Regions from separate parts of the Pseudomonas sp. Tul2A7 genome, predicted to be linked through region 1. Evidence: riboswitches for the same ligand, from Rfam matches in the RefSeq annotation. Region 1 holds a riboswitch; the other holds the start of a gene.

Region 1 (8,173 bases):
GATGATCTGCCGCCTTCGCGAGCAGGCTCGCTCCCACAGGGTTTTGCGTAAGTCAGGCGATTTTGGATGGCCTCGAGTGACCCGCAATTGTTAATGTGTCCAGCCGCATCCCAGGTGTTTGCCGCTACATGAGTGATCAACCCGTTATCCAGGCAGTGTCTGACGCAGACATTCCTGAAGTTCTCGATTTTGTCTTAAAGGCCCGTGCCGAGCTTTTCCCCAAGCTCAGCGCGACCGGTATGCCTGATGATCTGGCGCGGTTCACCGAGGTTTATTTGCGTGGGGCAGGGCGCTTTCTGATTGCTCGCCACGAAGGGCAGATTGTTGCCTCCATCGGCTATCTCCCTTACGACGGGCGCTTCCCGAACTTGCCCTATCCGAACCTTAAAGTGGTGGAAATCGTCCGTCTGTTTGTCCTGCCATCGCAGCGGCGTTCCGGGTTGGCCGGTGCGATTTATCGATCACTCAAAGACCTGGCACTCGCCGACGGAGTAGAGGTGATCTACCTGCACACCCATCCGTTTCTGCCGGGGGCCATCGAGTTCTGGCAGCGGCAGGGTTTCGAGATCATCGATGTCGACGCTGACCCGGTATGGCAGACAACACACATGCACAACGTCATGAGTGAAATCGAAGAATCTGCGCCCCATCAAACGGGTCCGTCAGGTAATGCGCCCTGACCCCGAAAGTGTCCTGTAACCGCTGCGGTGTCAGCACCTCCAGCGGCGCGCCCAACGCCACCAATCGCCCGCGCTCCAGCACCGCCAGACGATCGCATTTCAACGCCTGATTAAGATCATGCAGCGCGATCAGCGTGGTTACCGTCAGCGCCTGCACCACATTGAGAATGGTCAGTTGATGCTGAATATCGAGGTGGTTGGCCGGCTCGTCGAGCAACAGAATCTGCGGTCGCTGCGCCAAGGCCCGAGCGATGTGAACCCGCTGTTGCTCACCACCCGACAGGCTGCGCCACAGGCGTGTACGCAGGTGCATCGCATCAACGTCGGTGAGCGCCTGCTGGACAATGGCGTCGTCCGCTGCCGACCACGGTTGCAGCGCCGACAGCCAAGGTGTGCGCCCCAGCGCCACAGCGTCGAACACGCGAATGCCGTCATCGGTGTCGGCCTGTTGTTCAACGACCGCGAGTTTTTGCGCAATGCTGCGCCGGGCCATTTTGCTCAAGCGCTGACCTTCAAGCAGGACCTCGCCAGCGCTCGGTTCACGCAGCCCGGCCAGCAACTTCAACAGGGTGGATTTACCCGAGCCATTCGGCCCGACGATGCCCAGTGTCTCGCCGCGCTGAACCTCAAGGCTGACACCATTGAGCAACTCGGCGCCGCGCACCTTGAACGTCAACCTGGAACAACTCAGAACACTGTTCATCGTGCGGACCTGCGGCCAACCAGAATCAAGGCAAACACCGGCGCACCGACCAGCGCGGTAATCACCCCGACCGGAATCACCTGACCCTTGATCAGCGTGCGCGACAGCACGTCAGCAGCAATCAAAAACACCGCGCCGCCCAACGCACTGGCCGGCAGCAGTCGTGCATGCCCGGTGCCAAGCAACAGGCGCGCAGCGTGGGGAATCACCAGGCCGACAAAACCGATCGAACCGACAATCGACACCATCACCGCCGTCACCAGCGCCGCGCAGCCAATCAATAGAATCTGCACACGTCGCACCGGAATGCCGAGGGATGCCGCCGAATCCGCGCCAAAGGTAAACGCATCCAACGCCCGCCGATGCCACAGGCACACGACCAACCCCAACACGGCCACCGGCACCGCCAGCCACACCGACGGCCAGCGCACGCCACCGAGATTGCCCAACAGCCAGAACATGATCCCGCGTGCCTGCTCGGAGCTGGCCGAACGGGTAATCAGAAACGCCGTCAGCGCATTGAATAACTGCGAACCGGCGATCCCCGCAAGAATGATCTGCCCGGTGCCGCTGGCCGAACCGCTGACCCGCGCCAGTACAATCACCAGCACGAACGCCGTGACTGCGCCGGCGAAAGCTCCGACTGACAGCGAGATGAGCCCGGCGCCAACACCGAGCAACGCCACCATCACCGCACCGGTCGAAGCCCCGGCAGAAATCCCCAGCAGATACGGATCGGCCAAAGGGTTACGCAGCAGCGACTGCAAAATCACTCCGCACGTGGCCAACCCGGCACCGCACGCCGCCGCGACCAGTGCGCGGGTCAGGCGATAGTTCCAGACGATGCCTTCATCGATAGGGTCGAGCACATGCCCGGCGCCCCACAGCTTGTTGGCCAGCACTTGCACCACCACGCCCGGTTCAATCGAGGTTTCACCAATGGCCACGCCGGCAATCACTGCAATCAACAGTGTCGCCAGGGCCAGCAACGTACGGATCAGGCTGGCACTCATTGCGACAGGTCATAGCCGTTGATGGCTGTGGCCAGTTGCTCGATGCCGTCGAACATGCGCAGGCTCGCCTGCATGGCCATGGCGTCAAGAATGATGATGCGGTTGTGTTTCACCGCGTCCATGTTGCGTGTCACCGGGTCGCTGCGCAGAAAGGCGAGTTTCTTTTCATAGTCGTCAGCGGGGAAGCGTCGGCGATCCATACGCGCGATGACGAGGAAGGTCGGATTGGCTTTGGCGATGGTTTCCCAACCGACTGTTGGCCACTCTTCATCGGACTGCACGACGTTGCGCACGCCGAGGGTGTCGAGCATGAAATCGGGAATGCCTTTGTGCCCGGCCACGAATGGCTCGATATCCATTTCGGCGCTGGAGAACCACACCAGCGCGCTGGCGTCCTTCAGTTGTTTACCTTGGGCGGTGGCAACCGACTTGGCGAGGCTGGCCTTGAGTTGATCATTGAGTTGCTGACCACGCTCCTGAACATCGAAGATCTGCGCCAGTTGGCTCACGCTCTTGTAAATAGAATCGATGCGAAACGGTGCCAGCCGCGTGCCATCGGCGCCGACGAGGTTGTCCTTGGCCTCGCAATCGGAGGGCAGCAGGTAGGTCGGGATCTTCAGCTCATGAAACTGCTCACGGGTGCCGACCGCGCCTTGCGGGCCGACCATCCATTCCAGCTCCACGGCGACCAGTTCCGGGCGCTTGCCGATCACCGATTCGAAACTTGGCTCGTTGTCGGCCAGGCGCTGGATCTTGTCGTCCTGCGCTTTGTACTTCGTCAGCACATTGTTGAACCACAGTGACGTGCCGACGACTTTATCGCTCAGGCCCATGGCGTAGAGCATTTCCGTGCCGGCCTGGCCGATGGTCACGGTGCGCGTCGGTGCGTGCTGGAAGGTCAGGGTGCTGCCGCAGTTTTCGATCGTCAGCGGATAGAACGTCGGTGCCGCCTGCGCCATGGCGCCAAGGGTCAGGCCGGTGATGAGGGTGGCGATGCGGGGCAGCAGCATGGGGCAGTCTCCAAGGGAACCGTACGGGGAGCGAGGCGGGTACGGATCGGAAACACACCATCGAACGCGGTCAGGGAAACTGCGCAAGGCCGGTCATCAAAAGAAGAAGTACACGGCACGATGTCCTTCCCGGACACCCCGCCGGTTAGTAATCACTGTGCCGGCAGGTCTCCTGACTGATGCGTCATCGCCTGGCTCCGGCCTTCCCGGGGTTCACCCAGTGGCAGTCGTGGAGCAGGCTCGGCACCTACAGTTGCGGGGGCAGTTCCGATCAATGCTGTGCAAGCACCTCGGATTCCCTATTAGTCCCCTTCGGGAACCGACGGCGGCATGGTAGTCGATCGAGCCGCTGAAGGGGAGACGAATCTGCCGTGGCGAGGATCAGTGCTGGCTCATCAAACCGTGCAACACGCCTAAACGCAGGCCCGGTTCGGAGGGCAGCATTTGCGCAATGCCGAACACTTTGAACGCCGCCAGCATCAACACCAGACCGCCGGGTAGAATGCTCTGGCGGTGTGGTTGCAGGCCGGCAAGCTTGAGCTGTTGCACGTTGTTCACCTTCAACAGCAGCAGCGACAGGCGCAGCAGGCCACCGTAGGTGATGCCGTCCTGGCCGAAGTCGTTGAGGCGATTGGCCTTGAGCACTTTGGCCAGCATGCGTGCGGTGCCGGAAGAGCCGATGGTCTGCTGCCAGCCCTGCGCACGATAGCGCCGGGCAACCTTTTCAAACTGCAGGATGGCGAAGCGTTCGGCCTCCTGTAGCGCGCCGGCAGACACGTCACCGCCGCGAAAGAAGCGCGTGCTCAAGGTGCCGCTGCCGATGGCGATGCTTTCGGTGAGTAACGGTTGTGAGCCTTGGCCGAGGATCAGCTCGGTTGAGCCGCCGCCGATGTCGACCACCAGGCGCAGGTCTTCAGCGCTTGGCAAGGCGTGGGTCACGCCGGCATAGACCAGACGCGCTTCTTCATGGCCGCAAATGACGTCGATGGGAAAGCCCAGATGCCGCTCGGCACTGGCCAGAAACAGTTGCGCGTTGTTCGCCTCACGCACCGCACTGGTCGCCACCGCACGGACTCGGCCGGCCTCGAAGCCGCGCAGCTTCTTGCCGAACCGCGCCAATGCCTGCCAGCCGCGATCCAGTGCCAACGCATCCAGCGCACCACCGTCAAAACCTTCGGCAAGGCGCACCGGTTCACGCAGGGTTTTCACTTCCTGGATCTGCAAGCCCTTTCGACTGCGCACCGACTGGCCGATCATCAGGCGAAAGGCATTCGAGCCCAGGTCGATGGCGGCAAACAGCGAGGCGTCGTCTTTCATGGGAATCCTTGCAGAGCATCCGTCGCGAGGCTCAAGACGGTTTGCGAGGATTCTGCCGTGATCTTGATGACATCCTGATGACGGGGCAGGGGCGGTTCAGTGAATGTGTGGCTGTCATGACACTGTCATTATCCGGCGTCTATGCTGAGGCCAATACATCGCGTGTTCTTAAAGTTTTTGCTGCCAGTTTTGGCAGCTTTTTTTTGCCCGCGATTTGGCTGTTGATCGTTCCGACGCTCCGCGTAGGAATGCCTCTAGGGACGCTCCGCGTCCAGTGACGCGGAGCGTCACGGGCTGCCTTCCTACGCGGAGCGTGGGAACGATCAGCCTGTGTGTTTGCAATTTTGGTGGGGGCTTGGCTAATATACGATCCATATACACATCGTATCGGATTCATATATGGGCATCGTAAAGATTTCAGAGGACATGCACGAGAACCTGCGTATCTCCAGCAACGCCCTCAGCCGCTCGATCAACGCGCAGGCCGAGCACTGGATGCGTATCGGCATGCTCGCCGAACTGCACCCCAACCTCGACCACAGCGCCATTTGCCGCTTGCTGATCCGCGCCGAACAGAACGGCGGGCTGGATCTGCAACAACTGACTCAGGAAGCCGTCAGCGCATGAGAAACCAGATCAAGATCAACACCCCGGCCGACATCGCCCAATCACGCGCTGCCGGCAAACTCGCCGCTGAAGTACTGGCGATGCTGGTGCCGCACGTTAAGGCCGGCGTCACCACTGATCAGCTCGATCAACTGTGTAACGACTACATCGTCAACGTGCAGAAAGCCGTGCCGGCCAACGTCGGTTATCACGGCTTTCCGAAAACCGTCTGCGCTTCGGTCAACGATGTGGTCTGCCACGGCATTCCGTCGGGCACGCCGTTGAAGGATGGCGACATCGTCAACCTCGACATCGCGGTGATCAAGGACGGCTGGTTCGGTGATACCAGCCGCATGTACGTGGTCGGTGAGGCGACGCCTGAAGCGCAGCATCTGATCAAGACCACTTACGAGGCGATGTGCGCGGGTATTCGTGTGGTGAAACCGGGCGCAACGCTAGGCGATATCGGCCATGCGATCCAGACGCTGGCGGAGAAAGAAGGCTTCAGCGTAGTGCGCGAGTACTGCGGGCACGGGATCGGCAAGGTCTATCACGATGAGCCGCAGATTCTGCATTACGGCTTTCCCGATCAGGGGATGAAGCTTAAGGCCGGGATGATTTTTACTGTGGAGCCGATGCTTAATGCCGGTAAGCGTCATGTGAAAAACATGCCGGATGGCTGGACGGTGCTGACCAAGGATGGCTCGTTGTCGGCGCAATGGGAGCATATGGTGGCGGTGACGGACACCGGGTTTGAAATTCTCACGGCGTGGCCAGATGAGATTGAAGGCTACCGCGCTATTGTCTGATACCGCGTCGACTGGTTCCCTCACCCTAGCCCTCTCCCAGAGGGAGAGGGGACTGACCGGGTTGTTTTGGCGTTATACATCGACTTGAAAGTCCTGAGTCGAACTCAGGTCCTGAAAAGCCCCCGATCTGCTCCCTTTCCCCCTCGCCCCCCTTGGGGGAGAGGGCTGGGGTGAGGGGGTAGATCCCACAGACAACACGCTATCAGTGAGCGCCGGCAGCCTTGTTCAGATCGCTCTCGGTCCATTCGGTATACACGCAAGCATCAGCGGTAGCCCAGCGCACTTGCACTGGGTCCCCGGCCTTGAGCGGCATGCCGGCGGCGGACAAAGCCTTCACCGTCATCGAAGTGCCGCCCGAGGTGACCACACTGCACGTCTGGCTCTCACCGAGAAACAGCACTTCTACAACCTTCGCTGAAACCTCATTCCACCCCGAAGGCAACGGCTCACTGATCGCCTGCGCCACGCTCAACGCCAGTGCCTTTTCCGGCCGCACCATCAGCAGCACATCCTGATCCGTGTGCAACCCCGCCGTCAGCCGAATCGACAACGACTGCCCCTCAAAACTCGCTGCCGCATTACCCTGAGCCTTGAGTTTGAGGAAGTTCGAATTCCCCAAAAACGACGCCACAAACGCATTCGGCGGATTCTGATAAAGGTCATAACCGCTGCCCAATCCCACAATCTTGCCGTGACTGAAAATCGCGATGCGCTGCGACAAACGCATGGCTTCTTCCTGGTCGTGGGTTACGTAAACAATGGTGATGCCCAGACGACGATGCAATTGGCGCAATTCATCCTGCAGATCTTCACGCAGCTTTTTATCCAACGCACCGAGCGGTTCGTCCATCAACAGAATGCGCGGTTCATAAACCAGCGCCCGGGCGATGGCGACACGTTGCTGCTGGCCGCCAGACAGTTGCGAAGGGCGGCGATGGGCGAACTGCTCAAGCTGAACCAGTTTCAACATCGCATCGACACGCTTGTCGCGCTCAGCCGCCGCCAGTTTGCGAATCGCCAACGGAAAGGCGATGTTGTCGCGCACCGACAGATGCGGGAACAGCGAATAGCGCTGGAACACCATGCCGATGTCGCGTTTGTGCGGCGGCACATTCACCAGCGATTGACCGTTGACGAGGATCTCGCCGCTGCTTGGCGTTTCAAAGCCGGCGAGCATCGACAGCGTGGTGCTTTTGCCCGAGCCACTGGAGCCGAGGAAGGTCAGGAATTCACCGTCCTTGATGTCCAGCGAGATGTTGTCGACGGCAGCAAAATCGCCGTAGTGCTTGTTCAGGTTGCGCAGGCTGACCAGGGGTTTGTCATTCTGCTGGGAAGCGTCTTTGATCACGGCACTCATGTCGTACTCCTGGCGCTCAGGCGCTGATTTCGTTGCGCCGGCGCAGCGCGGCGGCGATGACCATGACCAAGACCGACAAGCCGATCAGCAGCGTCGAAGCGACGGCGATCACTGGCGTCAGGTCCTGGCGCAAGGTGGTCCACATTTTCACGGGAAGGGTTTGCAGGGTCGGGCTGGCCATCATCACGCTGAGCACCACCTCGTCCCACGAAACGAGGAAGGCGAAGAGGGCGCCGGCGACCATGCCCGGACGAATCGCCGGAAAGGTCACCTTGAACACCGCTTGCAGGCGTGAGGCACCGCAGATCACCGCCGCGTCTTCAATCGACTGATCGAACAGCTTCAGCGAGTTGATGATCGAGATGATGGTGAACGGCAGCGCGACGATCACATGGCTGACGACGAAGGCGAACATCGTCCCGGTGTAACCGAGCTTGAGGAACAGCGCGTACACCGCCACGGCGATGATCACCAGCGGCACTATCATCGGCAGGGTGAACAGACCGTAGAGCATTTCCCGGCCGGGAAAGCGCCCGCGCACCAGCGCAAACGCAGTCGGCAAACCAAGGGCCACAGCGCAGATCGTGGTCAGTACAGCAACCTTGAGGCTGGCCGCGGCGGCGTTCATCCAGTCGGGGTTGGAGAAGAACTGGCCGTACCATTTCAGCGTCCAGCCCG
Region 2 (8,173 bases), 170 kb from region 1:
GCAGCGGTGAGGGCGCGGCCCGTGGTGCGAGCAAGATGCCGGTCTACGATGGCGAACGTACACAAGCGGCACCGACCACCCGACTGTTTTACGACGCCTTCGGTAAACGCGCCTGGCAGCAGAAAGACTTTTATTCGGTGCTCGACGCCCAAGGCAGCCAAGCGGCATTGATGGCGCGCATGCTCGAATTGGGGCACAAGACGCCGCTGACACCGAACGCCAAACTTCCGGAAGACATCGTGTTGGGCCTGAATCGCGAGAACATGTGCGCGCTGCCCGCCGAGTTCGAGGGCTACGCCGGCGCTCATCCGAAAGAAGGCATGCCGCTGGCGGTGACCGGGTTGACCGACCAGCAATATCAGACATTGCAGCGCTGGCTGGCGTCTGGCGCGCCGATTGACGAGCAAGGCCTGGCACCGAGCGCCAAAGAGGCGCTGCAAATCGTCCAGTGGGAAAACCTGCTGAACATGCCTGGCGCGCGGCAGAGTCTGGTCGGCCGCTGGTTGTACGAGCACTGGTACCTCGCGCACATCTACTTCAAGGATGGCGAGCCGGGGCATTACTTCCAGTGGGTACGTTCGCGCACGCCCACCGGTCAGCCGATCGACCTGATCGCCACCCGTCGCCCCAACGACGATCCGGGCACTCAGGTGTATTACCGCTTGTGGCCGGTGCAGGGTGTGATCGTGCACAAAACCCACATCACCTATTCGCTGAGCGCGGCGAAGATGGCGCGGGTGAAAAGCCTGTTTTACAGCGGCAACTGGCAGGTCAATGCCTTGCCGGGTTACGGCCCGCAGAGCCGTGCCAATCCCTTCGCGACGTTCGAAGCGATTCCGGCGCAGGCGCGTTATCAGTTCATGCTCGACAACGCCGAATACTTCGTCCGCACGTTTATTCGCGGCCCGGTGTGCCGTGGACAGATTGCGACCGACGTGATCCGCGACAACTTCTGGGCACTGTTCCAGGCACCGGAACACGACCTCTATATCACCGACCCGAACTATCGCGGCCAGGCTACGCCGCTATTGGCCATGCCCGGGCAGAACGACGATGTCGGCAGTGTGTTGAGTCTGTGGCACAACTATCGCAACAAACGTAACGAGTACGAGGCCTTGCGCCGCGACAGCTACGCCGATGTGCCCGCGCCGAGCTGGTCGACCTTGTGGGCCGGCAACGATAACGCCTTGCTGAGCATTTTCCGCCACTTCGACAGCGCTTCGGTGACCAAAGGCCTGATCGGCGAGGTGCCGCAGACAATGTGGCTGTTCGATTATCCGCTGCTGGAGCGCACCTATTACCAGTTGGCGGTCAACTTCGATGTGTTCGGCAACGTCTCCCATCAGGCGCAAACCCGCCTGTATTTCGATCTGATCCGTAACGGCGCCGAGCAAAACTTCCTGCGCCTGATGCCCGCCGATTCCCGCGAGGACTACCTCGACGATTGGTACCAGAGCAGCGGCCAGTTCAAGATGTGGCTCGATTACGAGGCGATTGACGACGACAAACCGACTGCGCTGAAACTCGACGAGAAAGACCCGAAACACGACTTCGCCATGCAATTACTGGCGCGTTACGGCGATCTCAATGCGCGGCCGGACCCGATCAATCGCTGCGATGGCGCTTACTGCTCACGGCCGAATATTGACCCGGCGCTGCAAAATGCCGAACAGGCATTGAGCCGCCTGACTTCGCGTCCGGCGGCCGGTTTGAAGGTGATTGATCAGCTCCCGGAAGCGACCCTGCTGCGTGTTGAAACCGCCAGTGGCAAACGCGAGGTGTACAGCCTGTTGCGCAACCGCGCGCACAGCAACGTGGCGTTCCTGCTGGGCGAGTCGCTGCGCTATCAACCGGGGCTGGACACGCTGACCATTTACCCGGGCGTGCTCAGCAGTTATCCGAACTTCATCTTTAATGTCCCGGCCGATCAGGTGCCGGCGTTTGTCGATGCAATGGAAAACGCCAAGGATGCCAATCGCTTCGAGAAAATCGTCGAACGTTGGGGGATCCGTCGCAGCCATCCGCAATTCTGGTTCTATTTCCACGATTTGAGTCAGTACATCCACGAAACCGACCCGGTGGAAGAGGGTGTGCTGGACATGAACCGCTACGAGAATCTTTGATCGTTTCAGGCGAGGCTGCTGTCCCAACTTCAAGTGACACCGCAAAACCCCTGTAGGAGTGAGCCTGCTCGCGATAGCGGAAAATCAGGCACTGGAGATGTTGAATGTGCCGCCGCCATCGCGAGCAGGCTCACTCCTACAAGGGATCTGCGGTGGTTTCAGGAATTGTGGACGGGAGCGGCAGATGTTGATTTCAGTGCAAGCCCTGCGTGCGCTTGCCGCGTGGACGGTGGTCTGCCATCACTTCATGCAGATTTTCTTCGACTTCAAGGCACACGGGCCGATCGGGCAATTGTTCATCGACAAAGGCGCAGTGGGCGTGGATATATTCTTCGTCATCAGCGGCCTGGTGATTTTCCTCTCGACCGAAAACAAACCACTGCCGCCCGCGCGGTTTCTGCTTTATCGGCTGTTTCGCATCGTCCCGGCGTATTGGCTGTACACACTGCTGATGGCGCTACTCGTGGTGTTCGCCCAGCCGTTGCTGCCGGATCAGTCTGTGGACTGGGGGCATCTGCTGCTGTCGTTGCTGTTCATTCCGACTGAGAACCCCGGCGGCTACGGTATCTATCCGACGCTGAATGTTGGCTGGACGCTAAATTACGAAATCCTGTTTTACGTGCTGTTTGCCTGGGCGTTGCTGTTCCGCCTGCAGGTGCGCCTGCTGGTAGTCGCGGCGTTGCTGTTTGCAGTGAGTCAGGCGTGGACCGGGTTTGGCTGGATCAGCGAGTTTTACCGTTCGGACATCGTCTATGAGTTTCTGCTGGGGATCGGCATCGGCATGCTCTATCGCCGGGGCTGGATCGGTGCGGGACTGTGGCTGCCACTGGCCACCATCGTCGTGGCGTTGCTGGCGATTTATCATTTGGCACCGGCGCCGAGGTTGCTCAACTGGGGCGTACCGAGTGCGGTGCTGGTGATGGCGTGTATCTCACTTGAGCGTTATGTCGAGCGCAGTCGCGTCCTCAAGCTCCTCGGCGATTGCTCGTATTCGGTGTATCTGATGCACGTTCTGGTGCTGTCGGCAGGCGGTTATCTGGCCCGGCGCTACGGCATCAATCCGTATTTGATGTTTGTCGTGTGTGCGCTGGCCATCGGCGTCGGCTCCTGGTTGAGCTACGAATGGGTGGAAAAACGCAGCTATCGCTGGCTCAAGGCGCGAATCGACGACGAGCCCGACGAGAATCTTTCCCGACAAAAATACTAGGACTTTGTCCGGCGCAACGATTGGCGTAAACTGCGCCCAAGCCTGCGAGGAGTTTCCATGACCGCTATTACCATTACCGACGCCGCCCACGATTACCTGGCTGATCTGCTCTCCAAGCAGAACACCCCGGGCATTGGCATCCGCGTCTTCATCACCCAGCCTGGCACCCAGTACGCCGAAACCTGCATTGCCTACTGCAAGCCGGGCGAAGAAAAACCTGAAGACACCGCGCTGGGGCTGAAAAGCTTCACCGCGTATATCGATCACTTCAGCGAAGCGTTTCTCGATGACGCCGTGGTCGACTACGCCACCGACCGCATGGGCGGCCAGCTGACCATCAAGGCGCCAAACGCCAAAGTGCCGATGGTCAACGCCGAAAGCCCGGTCAACGAGCGCATCAACTACTACCTGCAAACCGAAATCAACCCGGGGCTGGCCAGCCACGGCGGTCAGGTCAGCCTGATCGATGTGGTTGAAGACGGCATCGCCGTTCTGCAGTTCGGAGGCGGTTGCCAGGGCTGCGGCCAGGCGGACGTAACCCTGAAGGAAGGCATTGAGCGCACCTTGCTCGAGCGCATCCCTGAACTGAAGGGCGTTCGCGACGTGACCGACCACACGCAGAAAGAAAACGCCTACTACTAAGGTGTTCGCTGCGGACATGAAAAACGGCGCCCCGTGAGCGCCGTTTTTTTATGGGTGACATTCAGGAATGCATTCGCGAGCAGGCTCGCTCCCACATTTGATCGCATTCCAAATGTGGGAGCGAGCCTGCTCGCGAAGGGGCCTTCATGGGCGATAGAGGTGAGCATGCCCGGCGCGATACAACGATGATTCGCTAAACACCTCACTGCCCAAAACGCGACCCACCAGAATCAACGCCGTACGCCGAAACCCCTTGGCCTCAACCTTTTCAGCAATATCTGCCAGCGTCCCGACCACCCAGTCCTGATCCGGCCACGTCGCCCGGTGAATCACCGCAATCGGGCAGTCGGCGCCGTAATGCGGCAGCAGTTCCGCCAGAATCTTCTCCAGATGATTGACCCCCAGATGAATCGCCATGGTCGCGCCGTGCTGCGCCAGACTGCCGAGTTCTTCGCCTGCCGGCATGGCGGTTTTATCGGCATAGCGGGTCAGAATCACACTTTGTGAAACATCCGGCAGGGTCAGTTCCGCTCCGAGCAACGCGGCACAGGCTGCCGTTGCCGTCACTCCCGGGATGATTTCGAACGGGATATTCAACTCACGCAGATAACGAATCTGCTCACCAATCGCGCCATACAGGCTCGGATCACCGGAATGCACCCGCGCCACATCGTGGCCCTTGGCATGCGCGGTTTTGATCAGTTCGATGATCTGTTCCAGATGCAATTCAGCGCTGTTGACCACCGTTTCGGCTTGATGGCCGTCGAGCACTGCCGCCGGCACCAACGAGCCTGCGTAGATAATCACCGGGCAACTGCGGATCAGCCGCTGGCCTTTGACAGTGATCAATTCCGGGTCGCCGGGGCCGGCGCCGATGAAGTAGACGGTCATCGTTGAATCCTGAGTAAAAAAGGGCACGACCGCGTTGCAGATGAACAACGCTCATGATCAATGGCGGGGATTATCGGGATTTTACGCCGCGCCGGCCAATGCCAACGTTGCCTGAGCGTATTTTTGCCGGGAAATCAGCAGTTTTGCCGGAGCCTGAATCAACTGTTCGGCGAGGGCCAGCGCAGCGCTTTCGGCAACGCCATAGCAGCCGGTTCGTTCGTAGGCGATTTGCGAATGGTGGCTGAGTCGTTGCTGATAACTGGCCAGTTCCTCACTGCTGAAGTACAGCAAGGGCAAAGCCAACTGAGCGGCAAGTTCTTGCAGGCCTGGCTCGTCGCGCTTCAGGTCGATGCTGGCCAATGCCTTGACCGTTTGAAGTTCAATGCGATGTGCCTGTAGGGCTTGGTCGAGTAACGCGCGCAGCGTGCTGGCAGGGCAGCCGCGCTGGCAGCCCAGACCGACCACGAAGGTCGGCGCTGCGCGGTCATGGGTCATGCGTGGTATTGGCCAGCGCTTTTGCGGCGGAACAACCAGGCGCTGATCAGGCCCAGGGCCAGCCAGAACGCTACGTTGGTCAACTGCGAAGCGATTTTGAACTGGGCTTCCAATGCCTCGGGAGCGAGCATCGAATGCACTTGCGGCTGCGGTGCGCCGATCACGTGCGGTACGGCAAGAATCGCCACGCCGAGGATCTTCATCAGCCAGTGACGGCTGAACGCGATCAACGACAGCCCGACCGCAGTCGAAGCGGCCGTGCCGATCCACCACATCTGACGCGAGGCCAGATCCGCAGCGGCTGTGCCCGGCAACTCAGGCGGCAGGCCCAGGGTCGGCGCGAGGACGAAAGTGGCGTAACCGGCCAGGCCCCAGAGCAGGCCTTGCGAGGTTTTGGTCGGTGCGCGCAGGGTGTAGAGGCCGGCGAGCATCAGGGCGAAACCGACGGCTACGACCAGATTACCGCCAGTGGTCGAGACTACGCGCTGCCAGCCGTTTTCCGGCTCCCAGGCCTCGGCATCGTGGGTGTGCGCAGCGGCGCCGGCGGCGTGTTCGTGAACTTCAGCCACGGGTTCGGCTTTTTCGAAGGTCTCTGCCTGAAGAATCAGCGGCGAGACCCAGAAGCTTTGCAGCAGGGTGAGGAGCAGGGCGGCCAGCAGACCGGTGAAACCTGCGGTTTGCGCAATACGCTTGATCATGTCGGCAGGTCTCAGTGGCACGGGAACGCGGCGCTGTGGCGGGTATCGTGGGCGGCGTTGTGCACCGCTTCGATGTGCGAGAAACCGGCGAAGTAGACCAGGCTGGCGCCGAGGATCGACGCAAAGATCGCGGCGCTCAGGCGTTGACTCAGGGTGGCGGTGCTGGAAATTTTGTCCGTGTTGCTGCCGGTGCTGCTGATGATCGACATGGCGCTTCCCTCTGGAATGTCAGTGGGTGAATCGAGCGCATGAAAACCCCTGCGGGTCGGGCTCGCAGAGGTTCGAACAGCGCCCGCCCACCGCGGGTTTGTTATGTTCAGCGACGCACAAGGTGCGGGCTGTGTGTTGCGGGCCGGTCTCCGGGCTCACGAGGGGTTGGCGTCAGGCCGACCTGCAAGCGTCACCTTCCCATGCCTTGCTGACACAGTGGTTTTGACGCTTCGCTCGCTTACCGTTGCGGGGGCAGCACCGGACTGACATGGGCTTGAGTAAAGCACATGATTCACCGGTTTCCCGTTTCACCCTGTGAAGGGCACCCGTAACAAGTTGTGTAGGAGAGCATGGGTTGGGGATTTTAGTCAATTTTGTGGGTGTATATCCGTTGCTGCGGGTGTGGCTGATTACGGTTCCGCCCTTACGGCGGGTCACTTTTGGCAAACGCCCCAAAAGTAACCAAAAGGTCTTCGCCCTGACGTTCGGCCCGCTCGCTAAAGCTCGGGGTTCCTTCGCTCCGGGATCGATCCGGGCGCAGCGTCTCCGGTTTGCTTCGCTGCACCTCCTCTCGCTGTGTTTGGCTGCGCCAAACGGTCGCTGCGCTCCCACCCCCGGATCAATCCCTCCACTCAGCCTGCCGATGGGCTCCAAGATCAAAAGCAGGCGAGCTGCCACTCGGCCTATTGAGTGGTGAAGAGCGCGGGTGTTCGGCTGTTGATTTGCGTTGTTGCTGCCCCTCACCCCAGCCCTCTCCCGAGGGAGAGGGAGCCGATTTTTGGGCTTTTCAAAATGCGCGTTCGACGCGGTATCGCACGTCGGCGTACATCTCCCAAACCACTCGGTCAGTCCCCTCTCCCTCCGGGAGAGGGCTAGGGTGAGGGGCTCTTGATCTGGCTTTGGCTCTTGATCTGGCTTTTGATCTGGCTTTTTTGCCCCTTCGGCAGGCCGAGCGAAGGTGTTCATCCGGGGGTAGGCGCGCAGCGCCGTGCGGCGTAGCCGCATACATCGAGAGGAGGTGCAGCGAAGCAAACCGTAGGCGATGCCCCCGGATGGACACCGTAGCGAGGGAACACTGAGCCTCAGCGAAGTGCCGTACGCCGGGGCAAAGCCTTTTGGGTTACCTTTTCGGCGTTTGGAAAAGGTGACTCGCTGTAAGAGCGAAACCGTCAGCGGCCGCACCCGCAGCAACGGATATACCCCCAATCCAAACATTGACCCAAAACCACACCATGCGTAGCCTTGCGCCTTCGAGGTTCTTCGGCCCACGCCGAAGCTAAGAAGGGAACGCGGTCAATGCCGCGGCTGCCCCCGCAACTGTGAACGGTGATGTTCGCTGCCACGCCACTGCCAGCTCAATCGATGAGCCAGCGGGAAGGCGCAGCCAACGCCAGGCCCAGCGCCTGAACACCGTCAGCCAGGAGACCTGCCTCGTCACAGTTTCTCACTACAACCGGGCGGGGTGATCCGGTGGCGAACGCTTCCGGCGCGCACGCGCGTTGCCGGTTCTCGTCCCGTATGCCCGCCGCTTGCCAAAGGGCATACCGATGAAAACACTGGCCAAACTCCCCGTCACCATCGTCACCGGCTTCCTCGGCTCGGGCAAAACCACATTGCTGCGGCACATGCTCGACAACGCGCAGGGCCGGCGCATCGCGGTGATTGTCAACGAGTTCGGCGAGTTGGGCATCGACGGTGAAATCCTCAAGCAATGCACCATCGGCTGCACCGAAGAAGAAGCCACCGGCCGCGTTTACGAACTGGCCAACGGCTGCCTGTGCTGCACCGTTCAGGAAGAATTCTTCCCGGTGATGCGCGAACTGGTCGCCCGTCGCGGCGATCTCGACCACATCCTCATCGAAACCTCGGGCCTGGCCCTGCCAAAACCGCTGGTGCAAGCCTTCCAG

The links. A riboswitch is a leader RNA that binds a small molecule or an ion and turns the genes downstream of it on or off. The one in region 1 is predicted to bind cobalamin.
Region 2: linked by a shared signal. The riboswitch ahead of ACOYXJ_RS25745 (CbtB domain-containing protein) and the one ahead of ACOYXJ_RS26495 (ABC transporter substrate-binding protein) in region 1 are both predicted to bind cobalamin.

The regions. Positions count from the first base shown of each region.
Region 1 covers NZ_CP186499.1:5,956,233-5,964,405, reverse strand. Annotated here, with positions in the region: gene ACOYXJ_RS26510 (GNAT family N-acetyltransferase) at 129-680, shown strand; gene ACOYXJ_RS26505 (ABC transporter ATP-binding protein) at 619-1,383, opposite strand; gene ACOYXJ_RS26500 (FecCD family ABC transporter permease) at 1,380-2,384, opposite strand; gene ACOYXJ_RS26495 (ABC transporter substrate-binding protein) at 2,393-3,406, opposite strand; cobalamin riboswitch at 3,552-3,745, opposite strand; gene ACOYXJ_RS26490 (Ppx/GppA phosphatase family protein) at 3,788-4,723, opposite strand; gene ACOYXJ_RS26485 (ParD-like family protein) at 5,123-5,350, shown strand; gene map (type I methionyl aminopeptidase) at 5,347-6,138, shown strand; gene ACOYXJ_RS26475 (ABC transporter ATP-binding protein) at 6,341-7,495, opposite strand; gene ACOYXJ_RS26470 (ABC transporter permease) at 7,512-8,173, opposite strand, start outside.
Region 2 covers NZ_CP186499.1:5,783,823-5,791,995, reverse strand. Annotated here, with positions in the region: gene ACOYXJ_RS25775 (fatty acid cis/trans isomerase) at 1-2,123, shown strand, start outside; gene ACOYXJ_RS25770 (acyltransferase family protein) at 2,308-3,330, shown strand; gene nfuA (Fe-S biogenesis protein NfuA) at 3,388-3,972, shown strand; gene cobM (precorrin-4 C(11)-methyltransferase) at 4,117-4,863, opposite strand; gene ACOYXJ_RS25755 (cobalamin biosynthesis protein) at 4,945-5,358, opposite strand; gene ACOYXJ_RS25750 (CbtA family protein) at 5,355-6,056, opposite strand; gene ACOYXJ_RS25745 (CbtB domain-containing protein) at 6,068-6,265, opposite strand; cobalamin riboswitch at 6,390-6,611, opposite strand; cobalamin riboswitch at 7,503-7,714, shown strand; gene cobW (cobalamin biosynthesis protein CobW) at 7,814-8,173, shown strand, end outside.